DNA from 2 places in the Streptomyces sp. NBC_01012 genome. Region 1 is predicted to be linked to the other one. Evidence: riboswitches for the same ligand, from Rfam matches in the RefSeq annotation. Region 1 holds a riboswitch; the other holds the start of a gene.
The links. A riboswitch is a leader RNA that binds a small molecule or an ion and turns the genes downstream of it on or off. The one in region 1 is predicted to bind cobalamin.
Positions count from the first base shown of each region.

Region 2: linked by a shared signal. The riboswitch ahead of metE (5-methyltetrahydropteroyltriglutamate--homocysteine S-methyltransferase) and the one ahead of OG623_RS33170 (ABC transporter substrate-binding protein) in region 1 are both predicted to bind cobalamin.

Region 1 covers NZ_CP108688.1:7,436,761-7,443,924, reverse strand. Annotated here, with positions in the region: gene OG623_RS33185 (PRC and DUF2382 domain-containing protein) at 1-389, shown strand, start outside; gene OG623_RS33180 (ABC transporter ATP-binding protein) at 547-1,335, opposite strand; gene OG623_RS33175 (FecCD family ABC transporter permease) at 1,332-2,417, opposite strand; gene OG623_RS33170 (ABC transporter substrate-binding protein) at 2,414-3,481, opposite strand; cobalamin riboswitch at 3,512-3,699, opposite strand; gene OG623_RS33165 (hypothetical protein) at 3,782-3,952, opposite strand; gene OG623_RS33160 (acyl-CoA dehydrogenase) at 3,949-5,799, opposite strand; gene OG623_RS33155 (type B 50S ribosomal protein L31) at 5,910-6,173, opposite strand; gene OG623_RS33150 (ABC transporter substrate-binding protein) at 6,322-7,164, opposite strand, start outside.
Region 2 covers NZ_CP108688.1:235,249-242,412, reverse strand. Annotated here, with positions in the region: gene OG623_RS01025 (GH92 family glycosyl hydrolase) at 1-1,161, shown strand, start outside; gene OG623_RS01020 (aldo/keto reductase) at 1,233-2,060, opposite strand; gene metE (5-methyltetrahydropteroyltriglutamate--homocysteine S-methyltransferase) at 2,292-4,610, opposite strand; cobalamin riboswitch at 4,786-4,977, opposite strand; gene OG623_RS01010 (polysaccharide deacetylase family protein) at 4,991-5,953, opposite strand; gene OG623_RS01005 (glycoside hydrolase family 43 protein) at 6,150-7,164, shown strand, end outside.

The sequences.
Region 1 (7,164 bases):
AGGTCGGTACGGAGGAGTACGAGAGCGGAACGGCACGCCTGCACAAGTACGTCGTGACCGAAAACGTCACGCGGACGGTGCCGGTGTCCCACGACGAGGTGCGCGTCGTACGCGAGCCTCTGCAGCCGGGCGAGAAGGCCACGGGTGTGAAGGGGACGAACGATCTCGGCGAACAGGACGTCGAGGTCACCCTGCACGCCGAACGAGCCACCGTCCGCAAGGAGTCGGTCCCGGTGGAACGGGTCCGCCTCGAAACCAGCAAGGTCACCGAGCAGAAGGAAGTCTCCGCCGAGCTCCGCAAGGAGAAGATCGACTACGCGGACGGCAAGGACGACATGGGCAGCGACAAGGACATGGGCGGCGAGTTCGGCCAGGGACGTCGTCGCTGACCCCCTCACCCAGCGGCGAAAGGCCGCGCGACAGTAGCGAGGGGCGGACCCGGGTGGTTCACGGGCCCGCCCTTCCGTCGTAGGTCCGCTCTTTCGCCGTAGGTCCGCTCTTTATTCGTACGTCCGCCTTTTCGCCGTACGTCCGCCCCGTCTTCGCTCACCCCGGCAGGAACCGCACCGAGGGGCGCCCGTCGGGGCCTTCCGGCGTCACCACGGCGCGCACCCGGTAGACATCGGCGATCAGTTCCTCGGTGATCACCTCCGACGGCGTCCCGCCCGCGACCACCCGGCCGTCCTTCATGACGGTGACCCGGTCGCAGAACATCGCCGCCAGATTGAGGTCGTGCAGCGCGATCACCGCGGTGAGGGGCAGCGTGGTGACCAGGGAGAGCAGCTCCAACTGGTGCTGGATGTCCAGGTGGTTGGTGGGTTCGTCCAGCAGGAGTTCGCGTGGCTGCTGGGCCAGGGCACGGGCGATCTGCACACGCTGGCGCTCCCCGCCGGACAGGGTGTGCCAGGACTGGGCGGCCCGGTCGGCGAGTCCGGTGCGCGCAAGGGCCTCGCGCACCGCCTCCTCGTCCTCCGGCCCCGGCGACGACCAGGCACGCCGGTGCGGGATGCGGCCGAGGCGTACGACGTCCAGCACGTTCAGGTCGACCTGTGTGACCGCGTGCTGGTCGACGACGGCCACGCGGCGGGCCACACCTCTGCGGCCTGTTTCGGCGAGCGTACGGCCGTCGAGCGTGACGACGCCCGCACCGGGGGCGAGCACGCCGGCCATCACCCGTAGCAGCGTCGTCTTGCCGGAGCCGTTCGGCCCCAGGAGCCCGACGGTCGCGCCGGGTGGCGGGGCGATGCTCACCCCGTCGAGGACGATCCTTCCGCCGGCCTGCCTGGTGACCCGCGCGGCGCGCAGGCCGTCGCCGGGGGTGACGGTCCGGTTCACGCGCTCCTCCGTGTGCGGTGGAGGACCAGGACGAAGACGGGCACCCCGATGAGAGAGGTGACCACACCGACCGGGACCTCCTGGGGGTCGAGTACGGTCCTGGCCAGCGTGTCGACCCAGACCAGGAAGACAGCTCCGGCGAGCGCGGTCACCGGCAGCAGCCTCCGGTGCCCCGACCCGGCCAGTGCCCTGGCGGCGTGCGGCAGGACGAGGCCGACGAACCCGATGGCGCCCGCGGAGCTGACGAGGGCCGCGGCCAGCAGAGCGGTGGTGCACAGCAGCACGATCCGGGTGCGAGCGACATGTACCCCGAGGGCGGCCGCGGCGTCCTGGCCGAAGGCGAAGGCGTCGAGTGTGCGGGCGTGCCCGAGGCAGATCAGCAGGGTCACCGCCAGCACGGCGGAGCACATCCACACATCGGTCCAGCCGACCCCGCTCAGTGAGCCGAGCAGCCAGAAGAGCACCCCTCTGGTCTGCTCCGCGTCGGCCGCGGTCATCACGACGAAGGAGGTGATCGCGGAGAAGAGCTGCATGGCCGCGACCCCGGAGAGGACGACCCGGTCGGTGGATCCGCCGAGCGTGTGGCTGAGGATCAGGACCAGGGCGAACGAGCACAGGGCGCCGACGAAGGCACCGCCCGGGACCGACACCGCTCCTCCGCCCACGCCCAGGACGACCACCACGACCGCGCCGGTGGACGCCCCGGAGGAGACGCCGAGGACGAACGGGTCGGCGAGCGGGTTGCGCAGCAGCGACTGCATCACGGTGCCGCACACCGCGAGCCCGGCCCCGCACACGGCGGCGAGCAGGGTGCGGGGCATGCGCAGGTTCCAGATGATGCCGTCCCGGATCGGGGTGAGCCGCCCCTCGCCGATGCCGAGGTGCGAGGCCACCGCCGACCAGACGTCAGGGACGGAGATGCGGGCGGGTCCGATCGTGACGGCGACCGCGACGGACAGGAGCAGCAGGACGGTCCCCGCGGTCCACAGCAGCCCCTCGCCCAGGATCCGGGCCCTTCCCGCGGGCGGTGTCGCCGACGGCCGCTCCTCGCGTGCGCCGGGGACCTGTTCGGTCTTCGTCACCCCGCGAGTCCGAAGGAACGCAGTCCGGCCGCGACGCGCTCCACGCCCTCCACGGTCCTGATGGTCGGGTTCATGGCCTGGCCGCTGAGCAGGACGTAGCGCTTGTGCCGGACGGCGGTCATGTTCTTCGTGGCGGGGTTGGACTCCAGGAACTCGATCTTCTTCCGGGCGCTCTCGGCCGTCTCCGACTCGCGGGTCAGGTCGCCGATGACCAGCACGTCGGGGTCACGGTCGGCGACCGTCTCCCAGTTGATCTGGGGCCATTCCTCGTGCGAGTCGTCGAAGACGTTCTTCGCGCCGAGCTCCCGCGTGATGATGCCGGGTGCGCCGCAACAGCCCGCGAGGTAGGGGGCTTCGGCGTTGGCGAACCAGTAGAGCAGGGTGGTGCCGGACGCGTCGATGTCCGCGGTCGCCTCGTCGACCCGGTCCTGGAGGCCGGCCACCAGCTTCTCACCGCGCTCCGGGACGCCGAACACCTTGGCCAGATCGCGCACTTCGTCGTAGACGCGGTCCATGGCCAGGGGCTCGGAGCGGGAACCGTCGCCGCCGCCGCTGTTGTCCTTGCCCGCGCAGTCGGCGGGTGAGAGGTAGCTCGGTACGCCGAGATCATCGAACTGATCGCGTGTCGCGACGCCGCCCTTGCCGAGGATGGATTCGAACGAGGCGCTGACGAAGTCGGGTTCCTCGGCGAGGACTCTCTCGGAGGAGGGCTGGTTCTCGGCGAGGCGGGGCACGGTGGCTTCGTCCTTCTCCAGCCCCTTCATCACCGGGTCCGTCCAGGTCGCGGTTCCGGCGAGCCGGTCGGCGAGGCCGAGGGAGAGCAGGATCTCCGTCGATCCCTGGTTCAGGGAGACGGCGCGACGGGGTGCGGCGTCGACGGTGACCGTACGGCCGCAGTTCTTCAGCGTCACGGGGAAGCCGGCGGCGGCACCCGCGGCCCCGTCGGATGAGCCGCCGCCCGGGCCACAGGCTGCCAGGAGGGCGAGCGCGGCGGTGAGCAGGGCTGTGCGGCGTACGGCGCTGACTATGGGGAGCACGGAATCCTCGGCGTTCTCTGGGCTCATGCGCGAAGCCCGTTACAAGGGCCGCTTCCCGGTGCGGAAGCGGGTGCCAGCAGGTCTTCGGACTCGGGTTCGTCCGGGCGGAGCGCCTTCCCGGTGCACCCTGAGGTGCCCCAGTGGCCGTGGCCCCGCCCGTTCCCCTCACCGCTGCGCGTCAGCTCCGGATTCGCACCGGATTCCCTGACTCCACGTGGAGTGTGACTGGCATCCGCAAGCTATCACGTGGCGCGCCGACGGCCCCGGGCCCTCGGCGGTACGGCCGACGGGCGCCGCCGGCTCCGGGCCGGGCGCCCGTCGGGCGGTTCAGCGCTTGGGGTGAACCGATTCGCCTCCGTCCCTGTGCGGCTTCCCGCACCGGCGCGAGAGCACGGACGCCGTACCCCAGTAGGCCAGCAGGACGGCGCGCAGGCCCAGGGTCTCCAGCCGCTCGCCCAGGCGGCCGCACACCGGCCGCACCCTGCGTGGGGCGCTCATCGGGTGTTCGCCCGGCCGGTGTGCCAGGGGCCCCGGGGGTCGTCGTACGCGTCCGCGTAGCCCGGTCCCGCGATCGGCCAGTCCGCGAGCAGCTTCTCGGGCAGGGCGAAGGCGTCGGCCAGCTCGGGGGCGTGCGCGGCGACCGCCGCGAGGAGTTCCTCGGCGGCCTCCGGGAGTGCGTCCACCTGAGCGCGGCTCAGGAGACCGGCGGACAGCAGATCGCCGCTGTTGCGGGACACCCACTCGACGGCGAACAGCCGCTCCAGCTCCCCGACGCGGTCCCTGGCCTCCCCCGCGGGCAGCGCCGCGCGCGCCTCGGCGTAGGCCTCGGCGGCCTGCCGGTACGCATGGGCCTCGACCCCGCGCAGGGCCGGGCCCGAGGCCGCGTTCCAGCGTCCGAGTGTGTCCGCGTCGGGCGCGCGCGTCGCGCGGGCCCTGGCCCGGGCGAACCAGATGTCCTGGACGGCCGCCATGAGCCGGCCCAGGAAGCGCGGGTCGCTCAGCTCACCCGGCTCCGGGGCGGGGTCCTGGACGTCGTCGCGGCCCGGCTCGGCGGCGAAGAGCATGTCGGCCGCCGCCTTGGCGTACAGCGCGATGTTGTCGCCCTCCGCGGTGATGGCCCCCTCCACGCCTGTGACGAGTTCGGTCATACCGTTGTTCTCCAGCAGCGCCTGCGCGCCGCAGCGTTCACGGCTCTCGACGATGACGTCACGGGCCCGCCAGGTGATCCACGCCTTGGCGACATCGACGAGAATGCCCGCCTCTGCCCGCCCGTCCTCGTCCGTGCGGGCCTCCCACCGCTCCTGGGCCCGCCGGTGGAGCAGGCTCATGGCGAAGACCGTGGCCATGGCGGAGGCGAGCGGTCCGTGGTGGGTCCGGTGGGCGCTGACCGGCACCGGCGGTGCGCCACGGGTCCCGGAGATCATCCGGTGCCCGCCGTAGCGCACGGCGACCGCCAGGGTCGCCCTGGCCGAGCCCGCCGCGCAGGCGCTCATCGAGATGCGGCCGGGGGTCACCCGCCCGATCGAGGCGAGGAAGCGCCGTCGTCTGTCCCCGGGACCGGTTCTGAAGCCGCCCGGGGTTTCGCCCTCGTCGCCGTCTCCCAGCAGGGCGTCCCGCGCCACGAAGAGCCGGTCGAACGAGGTCAGGCAGTGGTCGACGGGGCTGCCCATCCGGGCGGGCAGCCGCCGCACCCGGACCCCGGGCAGCGCCCGTACGTCGTCGGTGAGGTGCACCAGGAAGAGGCGCACCCCGTGGTCGGATCCGTCGGCCACCAGGCGGGCGGCGACCAGGCCGGACTTCGCCCCGCCCGCCGGGCTCGTGTTGGGCATGAACTTCTGCGCGCCCGGGTTCGGGGTGTTGAGGACGAAGCCGTCCCGCTCACGGTCGTACGTCGCGGTGGTCTCCATCGCGGCCGCGTTGTTGCCGTGCGCCACCTCCGTACAGAGGAAGGTGCCGATGCGCCGCATCGTCAGATAGTCCGACAGATCACGGCGGCCGGTGCGGTCGTGGTCCAGGAGACTGCCGAGGAAGAGGTTGTAGTGGATGCCCGCCACGGTGGTCAGCGCGGGGTCCACCGGACCGAGCCAGGCGTGCAGGGCGGCCAGCGCGCGCGGATCGGCGGCCAGACGCGCTCCGCTGTCCAGGGAGAGGTTGAGGACCCGCAACCGGTCGTAGGCGAGTTCCAGCCGCTCCTCGGGTGTTCCGCCGGCGGGGCGGCGGAACGGTTCTGTGCTGATCAGCCGCTGCCAGAATCCGTGCTCGCGGCGGAATTCCGGACCGAGGAGGACGCCGGTCAGCAGTTCGGTGGTGGACGGTGGGACGGTGTCGGTCAGGGTCACGGTCATGAAGAAATCAACGACCGTGAGGGGGGCGAGGACACCGCTGGGCACGCCGGCCGGTCAGGGCGACATATGCCGGGACCCGGCGCGGCACACCGCCCTGAACGGCCCCCGGCTCAACCGGCGTCACCCTTGCCCTCGTCGCCGTAGCGCCGTTCGAATTTGGCGACCTGTCCCTCGGTGTCGACCACCCTGGCCCTGCCCGTGAAGAACGGGTGGCTCTCGGCGGAGATCTCCACATCGATGACCGGGTAGCTGTTGCCGTCGTCCCAGTCGATCGTCTGCTCGCTCGACGCGGTGGACCGGGTCAGAAAGGCGTACCCGGCGGAACGGTCACGGAAGACCACGGGACGGTACGACGGGTGCTTGTCCTGCTGCATCTCTGCTCCTGGAGGTACGGGGATCTCACGTCCCGGCTCCCGCCAGCCTCACCAGGTGCACACCCCCGCGCGATCCGGGACGTCCGTACGGAGCAGAGATATCAGCCGGTGCCGTCATCGAGGGGCGGCTCCGGCCGAGGCATCCTCTTCAATCTCCCGCCACCGCGTCCGCCACCAGCGAGAGGAACCGCGCCTGGGCCTGGGGGCTGCACAGCGGTTCCGGGTTCCACGGCGCGATCCGGGCGCCTGCTCCTGCGGCTTCCCAGGCGGCGATCCCGTCGAGCGGGACCGCGTTGGACCTGACGTCCGCCAGGACGATGTCGGGCTCCAGGGCCGCGGCGTCCGCCCAGTCGAGGGTCGCCCAGTTGACCCCGGCGCCGTCGGGCGGGGCGACGAGGCCGACCCCGAGCTCGGCCAGCACGCGCAGCTCGGGCCACATCTGGGGCCGGGCGACGTACGCCTGTTCCGGGCCGGCGGGCGAGAGGGCCAGCACCCTGGGGCCGCCGGGGGTGCTCGTGGCCGCGCGGAGCCGCTCGCGGGCGGCGTGCAGCTCGCCGGCGGCGGCCGGGACCGGCTCGCCGCCGAGCGAGCGGGCGAGGTCCGCGAACCGGTCGGCGACCCGGTCGAGGGTGCGCGCCTGGCCCACGTCGATCACGACGACCGGGACGCGCTCCTCCAGGTGCTTGGCGGTGTCCGGGTCAAGGCCGTAGAACTGGCCGTGGCCGTAGCTGACGGCGACGACCAGGTCGGGCCTGCCGCGTAACAGCGTCTCGACGTCCAGGGCGTCACCCGCGCCGCGGTAGTCCACGGTGTCCAGCGGGAGGGTGCCGGTCTTCGCCAGGTCGGGCTCGGCCCCGTCGTGCCCGGAGCCGAAGATTCCCTCCGGGCGTATCCCGTAGTCCCACAGTGTCGCTCCCGCCTGGACGTACGCGAGCACCCGGGACGGCCGGTGGTCCACCACCGCCAGCTGGCCCCGGTCGTCCGCGAAACT
Region 2 (7,164 bases), 7.2 Mb from region 1:
TGGCTGCCCAAGTGGGGCTACGGCACGGTCGAGACGAACATCATGACCGGTGACCCGGTCACGCCGTTCCTCACCAACGCCTACCAGCAGGGGCTGCTCAAGGGGTACGAGGAACAGGCCTACCGCGCGCTGAAGAAGAACGCCGACGGTGTGCCTCCCGCCGACTCCGCTCCCGTGGGCCGCGAGGCCAACAAGGAGTACCTCGCCGACGGCTTCGCGCCGTACATCAAGGACCGCGCCCATGTGAAGCCCGGTGACTCCGACTACGACCACGGTGCCTCCGCGACCCTGGAGTACGCGCTGTCCGACGCGATGCTCGGGCAGATGGCCAAGGAACTGGGGCACGAGGACGACGCGGCGCGGTACACGGAGCGGGCGCAGAACTACCGCAAGATCTTCGACAGTTCCACCGGCTTCTTCCGGGCCCGGGACGAGAACGGTGACTTCACAGGACCCGTGGACCCGGCGGAGAGCGAGGGCTTCCACGAGGGCACGTCCTGGCAGTACCAGTGGCTCGTGCCGCAGGACCTGCCCGGCATGGTCGACCTGATCGGTGGCACCGCGTCCGCCAACGAACGGCTCGACTCCTTCTTCGCCTACGAGCAGCTGCTCGAGGACCCGGCGAAGACCGCCGCCGAGGTGTGGGTGAACGGACCGTACGACTACTACAACGCGGACAAGTACAACCCGCAGAACGAACCCGACCTGATCGCCCCGTACACCTACCTCTCCACCGGTCAGCCCTGGAAGACGACCGACGTGGTGCACGCCGCGCTCACGCTCTTCACGGACACCCCGACCGGGATGACGGGGAACGACGACCTGGGGACGATGTCCGCCTGGAACGTCCTCTCCTCGATCGGGATCTTCCCGGTCCAGCCGGGGACCGACACCTGGGGCCTGTCGACCCCCGTCTTCGAAAGGGTGGACCTGACCCTCGACCGGCGTTACTACCCCAAGGGCAGCCTGACCGTGAAGGCCCCGGGCACCTCCGACTCCGCGCGCTACATCCAGTCGGCGCGGACGGACGGGGACGCGTACGGGAAGACGTATCTGACCACCGAGGACATCCGCCGCACCCGCGACCTGTCCTTCGAGGTCGGCACGGAACCCTCGCAATGGGGCACATCGGCGGACTCGGCACCGCCCGCCCTGAAGTGACACGCTGAAGCTCTCCGTGCCGCGGGACCCGCCTCTCGCCGAGGGGCGGGTCCCGCGCTGCGTGGAGACGTTCAGCCGTTGAACCGGTCCGGGTCGAACCCGGTGCGCTCGTCGCGGTTCAGGGCACTGATCTCGCCCATGTCCCCTTCGGTGAGCTCGAAGTCGAAGAGGTCGAAGTTCTGCTGGATACGCCGCAGGGTCACCGACTTGGGGAACACGATGTCCCCGCGCTGCAGATGCCAGCGCAGTGTGACCTGCGCCGTCGACTTGCCCACCCGCTCCGCGATACGCGCGAGCGTGGGGTCGTCGAGCACCTTGCCCTGTGCGATCGGCGACCAGGCCTCCGTCGCGATGCCGTGTTCGGCGTCGAAGGACCTGACGGTGTCCTGGGTGAGGTAGGGATGCACCTCGATCTGGTTGACGGCGGGCACCACGGTGCCGCCGTCCAGCAGCCGGCGCAGGTGGTGCGGCTGGAAGTTCGATACGCCGATGGCCTTGACACGGCCTGAGCGGTAGATCTCCTCCAGCGCCTTCCAGGTCTCCACGAAGTCGCCCTTGTCGGGCAGCGGCCAGTGGATGAGGAAGAGGTCGAGATGGCCGAGCTGGAGCCTCTCCATGGTGCGCTCGAACGCCTTGAGGGCGTCGTCGTACGGATGGGCGTCGTTGTCCAGCTTGCTGGTGACGAAGACGTCGGAACGGTCGAGGCCCGAGTCACGGACCGCCTGGCCGACCTCCTGTTCGTTGCCGTACATCTGCGCCGTGTCGATGTGCCGGTAGCCGGTCTCCAGGGCCGCCAGGGTGGTTTCGCGGGTCTCTTCCGGCGGGATCTGGAAGGTCCCGAAGCCGAGCTGGGGGATCTCCACACCGTTGTTGAGCGTGATGGCGGGTACCGAGGACACGGATGACTCCTTCTCGTCGGTGTTCGGGTCGGCGGCACCGGTGGCCACGGGTGACGGCTCAGCCCGTGGATCCTTACGGCCCCGCAGCGGAACGCTGCATTCCGCCCTCTCTGTGGGGTACCCGACACCAACCACCGCAAACAGGTTGAAACAGGTAATCAGTGGCCTGGGGATATGACCTGGTGGGACCGGCCCGGGGGCCACGGGGGCGCCCCGAGCCGGCCCTGAGGGTCAGGACGCCGGCAGCTCGCCGCGGACCGTACGGGCCGCGGACACGAGGTTCTCCAGCGAGACGCGGGTCTCCGGCCAGCCACGGGTCTTGAGCCCGCAGTCCGGATTGACCCACAGCCGGCCGGCCGGGATCGCCTTCAGTCCGGTGCGCAGCAGCTCGGCGGCCTCATCGGCGCTCGGAACACGGGGCGAGTGGATGTCGTACACGCCGGGTCCCGCTTCACGCGGGTATCCGTGGTCCGCCAGCTCGTGGGCGACCTGCATGTGGGAGCGTGCGGCCTCCAGGCTGATGACGTCGGCGTCGAGGTCGTCGATGGCCTGGACGATGTCACCGAACTCGGCATAGCACATATGGGTGTGGATCTGGGTGTCCGGTCGCACCCCGCCGGTGGTGAGCCGGAACGACTCCGTCGCCCAGGCGAGATACTCCTGGTGGTCGGCGGCGCGCAGCGGCAGTGTCTCGCGCAGTGCGGGCTCGTCCACCTGGATGACCGAAGTCCCCGCGGCCTCCAGATCGTTCACCTCGTCCCGGAGAGCGAGCGCGACCTGGCGGGCGGTGTCCCCGAGAGGCTGGTCGTCGCGGACGAAGGACCAGGCGAGCATGGTGACAGGCCCGGTGAGCATGCCCTTGACCGGACGGTCGGTGAGCGACTGGGCATACGTCGTCCAGCCCACCGTCATCGGCTCGGGGCGGGAGATGTCGCCCGCCAGTACCGGAGGACGGACATAGCGGGTGCCGTAGGACTGGACCCAGCCGTGCTGGGTGGCGAGGTACCCGGTCAGCCGCTCCGCGAAGTACTGCACCATGTCATTGCGTTCGGCCTCGCCGTGCACCAGGACGTCCAGCCCGGTCTCCTCCTGGAAGGAGATGACCTCCTGGATCTCGGCCTTGATGCGCTCCTCGTACCCGGCCGCGTCGATACGTCCGGCGCGCAGGTCGGCCCGGGCGGTGCGCAGTTCGTCCGTCTGCGGGAACGAGCCGATGGTGGTCGTCGGCAGCAGGGGCAGCCCGAGGTGCGCACGCTGGGCAGAGGCCCGTTCGCTGTACGGCTGCGAGCGGCGGGCGTCGCCCTCGGTCACCGCGGCTGTCCTGGTGCGGACAGCGGGGTCCCGGGTGACCGGGGAGTGCGTGCGGGAGGCAAGGTCGGCCCGGTTGGCGGCGAGTTCGGCGGTGATGGCGCCGGTGCCCCGGGTGATTCCCCGGGCCAGAGTCACGACTTCGGCGGTCTTCTGCCGGGCGAAGGCCAGCCAGCGCAGGAGCTGCGGGTCGATGTCGCGTTCGGCCGTGGTGTCCAGGGGGACGTGCAGCAGGGAGCAGGAGGGCGCCACGTCGACGCGTCCGGCGAGCCCGAGCAGGGTGCCGAGCGTGGAGAGCGACTTCTCCAGGTCGTTGATCCAGATGTTGCGCCCGTTGACGACCCCCGCGACCAGGCGCTTGCCGGGAAGCCCGCCGACCGCGGCCAGAGCGTCCAGATTCGCGGCGGCGGCCTCGGTGAAGTCCAGCGCGAGCCCGTCCACCGGTGCCTTGGCGAGGACGGGAAGGGCTTCGCCCAGCCGGCCGAAGTAGGAGGCGACCAGCAGCTTGGGCCGGTCGGCGAGCGTGCCCAGCAGCTGGTAGGCGCGCTCGACGGCGGCCAGTTCGGCCTGGCCGCGGTCCTGGACGAGTGCGGGCTCGTCGAGCTGCACCCACTCGGCGCCGGCCGCACGCAGGTCGCCGAGCACCTCGGCGTACACCGGCAGCAGGCGGTCCAGGAGCGTGAGCGTGTCGAAGTCCGCGGCGACACCCGGGGCGGGCTTGGCCAGGAGCAGATACGTCACCGGACCCACCAGGACCGGCCTGGCGGTGGCCCCCAGGGCTACCGCCTCCTTGAGCTCGGCCACCTGCTTGGCCGAGTTCGCCGTGAAGACCGTGTCCGGGCCCAGCTCCGGGACCAGATAGTGGTAGTTGGTGTCGAACCACTTGGTCATCTCCAGTGGTGCGACGTCCTGCGTGCCACGCGCCATCGCGAAGTAGCCGTCGAGCGGGTCGGCTGCGACCGCCTCGCGATGGCGTGCGGGGACGGCACCGACCATGACGGTGGTGTCCAGCACATGGTCGTAGTACGAGAAGTCCCCGGTCGGGACCTCGTCGATACCGTCGGCGCCCAGCTGCTGCCAGGTGGTACGACGTAGCTCCGCCGCGGTGGCGCGGAGGGCGTCCGCGGTGACCCGTCCCTTCCAGTAGCCCTCGACGGCCTTCTTCAGTTCCCGGTTCTGTCCCTGCCGGGGGTAGCCGTACACGGTGGACCGCGCTGCCGCGGTCGGGTGCTCGGTGGTCACGGAGATCTCCTTCGCGAGATGAATCCCTGAGATCCCGGAGACGGGACGAGAGCGCGAAGGGGTGACGTACCGGACGGGAGGCGCGCCGGACGACGCGGTGATCCGCCTGGTATGTACGCCGACCCGCCCACGAGGTCACCGGGATGGTCCGCGCACGGTTCGTCCGCGCGCGGGCAGATGGCAGGTCTTCGGACTCGCGGGCACGCCCTCAAGGAGGACACCTAATGGCCGTCGCTTCCCAGGCCCGGTACGTCGGACCCAGTGCGTATGACGGCGGTCGTTCCCGCTCACCGCTGCGGGGCAGTCCCGGAATTCCACCGGGTTCCCTCTTGCGACGCATCCCGTCTGGCGGACGGGGCGAACCAGCTGCACCCGCCAGCCTACGGGTCCGTCCGGGCGTCCGGTGCGCCAGGTCCAGCATGCGGATGGCCGGGGCGGCGGCCCACGGTGGCCCCGGCGTCGCGTGCCCAGACACGCTGAAGGGCCCGGTGGTCGATCACCGTGATGCCCTCCCGTTCCACGGCCTCACGGGCCTCGGGTGACGTGAGGAAGTCGTGGTCGGCACGGCGCACCCGCCATCCGCTGTCGACGGTTGTCGCCTCACGGTCGCCGAGACCGGGATGCACGGCCCATTCGCTGAGACCGATCGGCAGCGCCTGGAGCAGTCGGGCATACCGTGCCGCCTTGTCCTCGGTCGCCAGGGAGAAGCTGTCCAGGAAGTCGTGGTCGACGACGGGCAGCCCCCGCCGCCGCATCGCCCGAAGGCCCGGCTCCAGCCATACGCGGACGGCGAGGCCGTACTCCCGGGCCAGTTCCACGGTCAGGTCCAGGATGTCGTCGCGGCCTCCGTCGGCCAGGCAGTGGAAGTCCAGATGGGTGGGCGTGAGCCCCTTCTCGGTCACGGCGTCCAGCTGCGCGCGGAACTCGGTCTCGACCTCGTCGGGCCGGGCACGGCCGAGTAGGGCGGTCCGTCCTGCCGGCGTCGGCGCGAAGAAGTTGCCCGCGGGGTCGAGCAGCGAGGGCACCTTGTCCTTCGCGGCCAGGGGACCCCACGGGTGCCCGGGCATCTCACACACCAGGGTGAGATGGATCCCGAACGGGACGTCCGGCCGTCGCCGCAGCAGCCGTACGGCGTCCTGCGCCGCTGGACACACGGTCATGAGGCTGCACGACCCCGCGATCCCCTGCTCGATCGATTCGATCACCGCGGTGTTGATCGCGGGATACATGCCGAAGTCGTCGCAGTTGACGATCAACAGGCGGGCGTCCGGCGGGAACCCGAGCACGCGGTTCCACCGCGCCGAAGGGTTCACACCGGAAGATCCGACAGCTTCTTGGTCCATGCCCGCAGTCTGCTCCCCACCCCGACGGTCGCGCACATGGTTGTGGACCCGCAGGAACCCACTCTCCTCCGAGCCAAGGGTGAGTCGAAGCGCTTCAATACGGCCAACTCACACGCCCGCACAGGTTGTCGAAGGTCCGCCCCGCTCGCTTGACACCCACCTGCACGACTGCCATCTTCGAAGCGCTTCAACGATCATGCCCTGCGACTCGGGGCCTGACCCGAGGACGGTCCAGGTGCTCTTCGACAATCCCGTGATACCCGGCTTCAGTCCGGATCCGAGTGTCTGCCGCGTGGGCGAGGACTACTACGTGGCGACGTCCAGCTTCGAGTACGTCCCCGGGGTCCCGCTGTGGCACAGCAGGGATCTCGTGCACTGGCGGCTGATCGGACATGCCCTTGACCGCCCTTCGCGGTTGGCGCTGGCCGACACGGCTCCGTCCTCCTGCGGGGTGTACGCGCCCACGCTGCGCCACCATGACGGCCGTTTCTGGATGATCACGACCGTGGTGGCAGGCGCGGGCACCGTCCTGGCGACCGCAGAGGACCCCGCAGGCCCGTGGTCGGAGCCCGTGCCGGTCGGCATCCCGGGCATCGACCCCGATCTGGCCTGGGACGACGAGGGCAACTGCTGGTGCGTGTTCTCCCACGACGGCATCCGTGGGGTGCGCATCGAGCCGGAGACGGGTGAACTGCTCGGTGAGCCGGTGGACATGTGGTCGGGGAGCGGGCTCCAGTATCCCGAGGGGCCGCACCTCTACCGGATCGGCGACTGGTGGTATCTGCTCCTGTCGGAGGGCGGGACGGAACGCGGGCACGCGATGTCGGTGGCCAGGGCGCGGACGCTGCCGGGTCCCTTCGAACCACACCCGGACAACCCCGTGCTGTCCCACCGCAGTACAGGCCACCCCGTGCAGAACACCGGTCACGGGGATCTGGTGGAGGCCCACGACGGAACATGGTGGATGGTCCTGCTGGGCACCAGGCCCCGTGGTGACACGCCCGGATACCACGGCCTGGGCCGGGAGACGTTCCTGGCGCCGGTGCGCTGGGTGGACGAGTGGCCCCTGCCCGGCCCGCTGGAGCTGCGTGCCGAGGCTCCGGCGCTGCCCCCGCGCCCCTGGCCCGAGGAGCCGTACCGGGACGACTTCGACTCCGCGGTACTCGCGCCCTGCTGGGTGTCGCCACGCAGGCAGGACCCGGGCGCCGTAC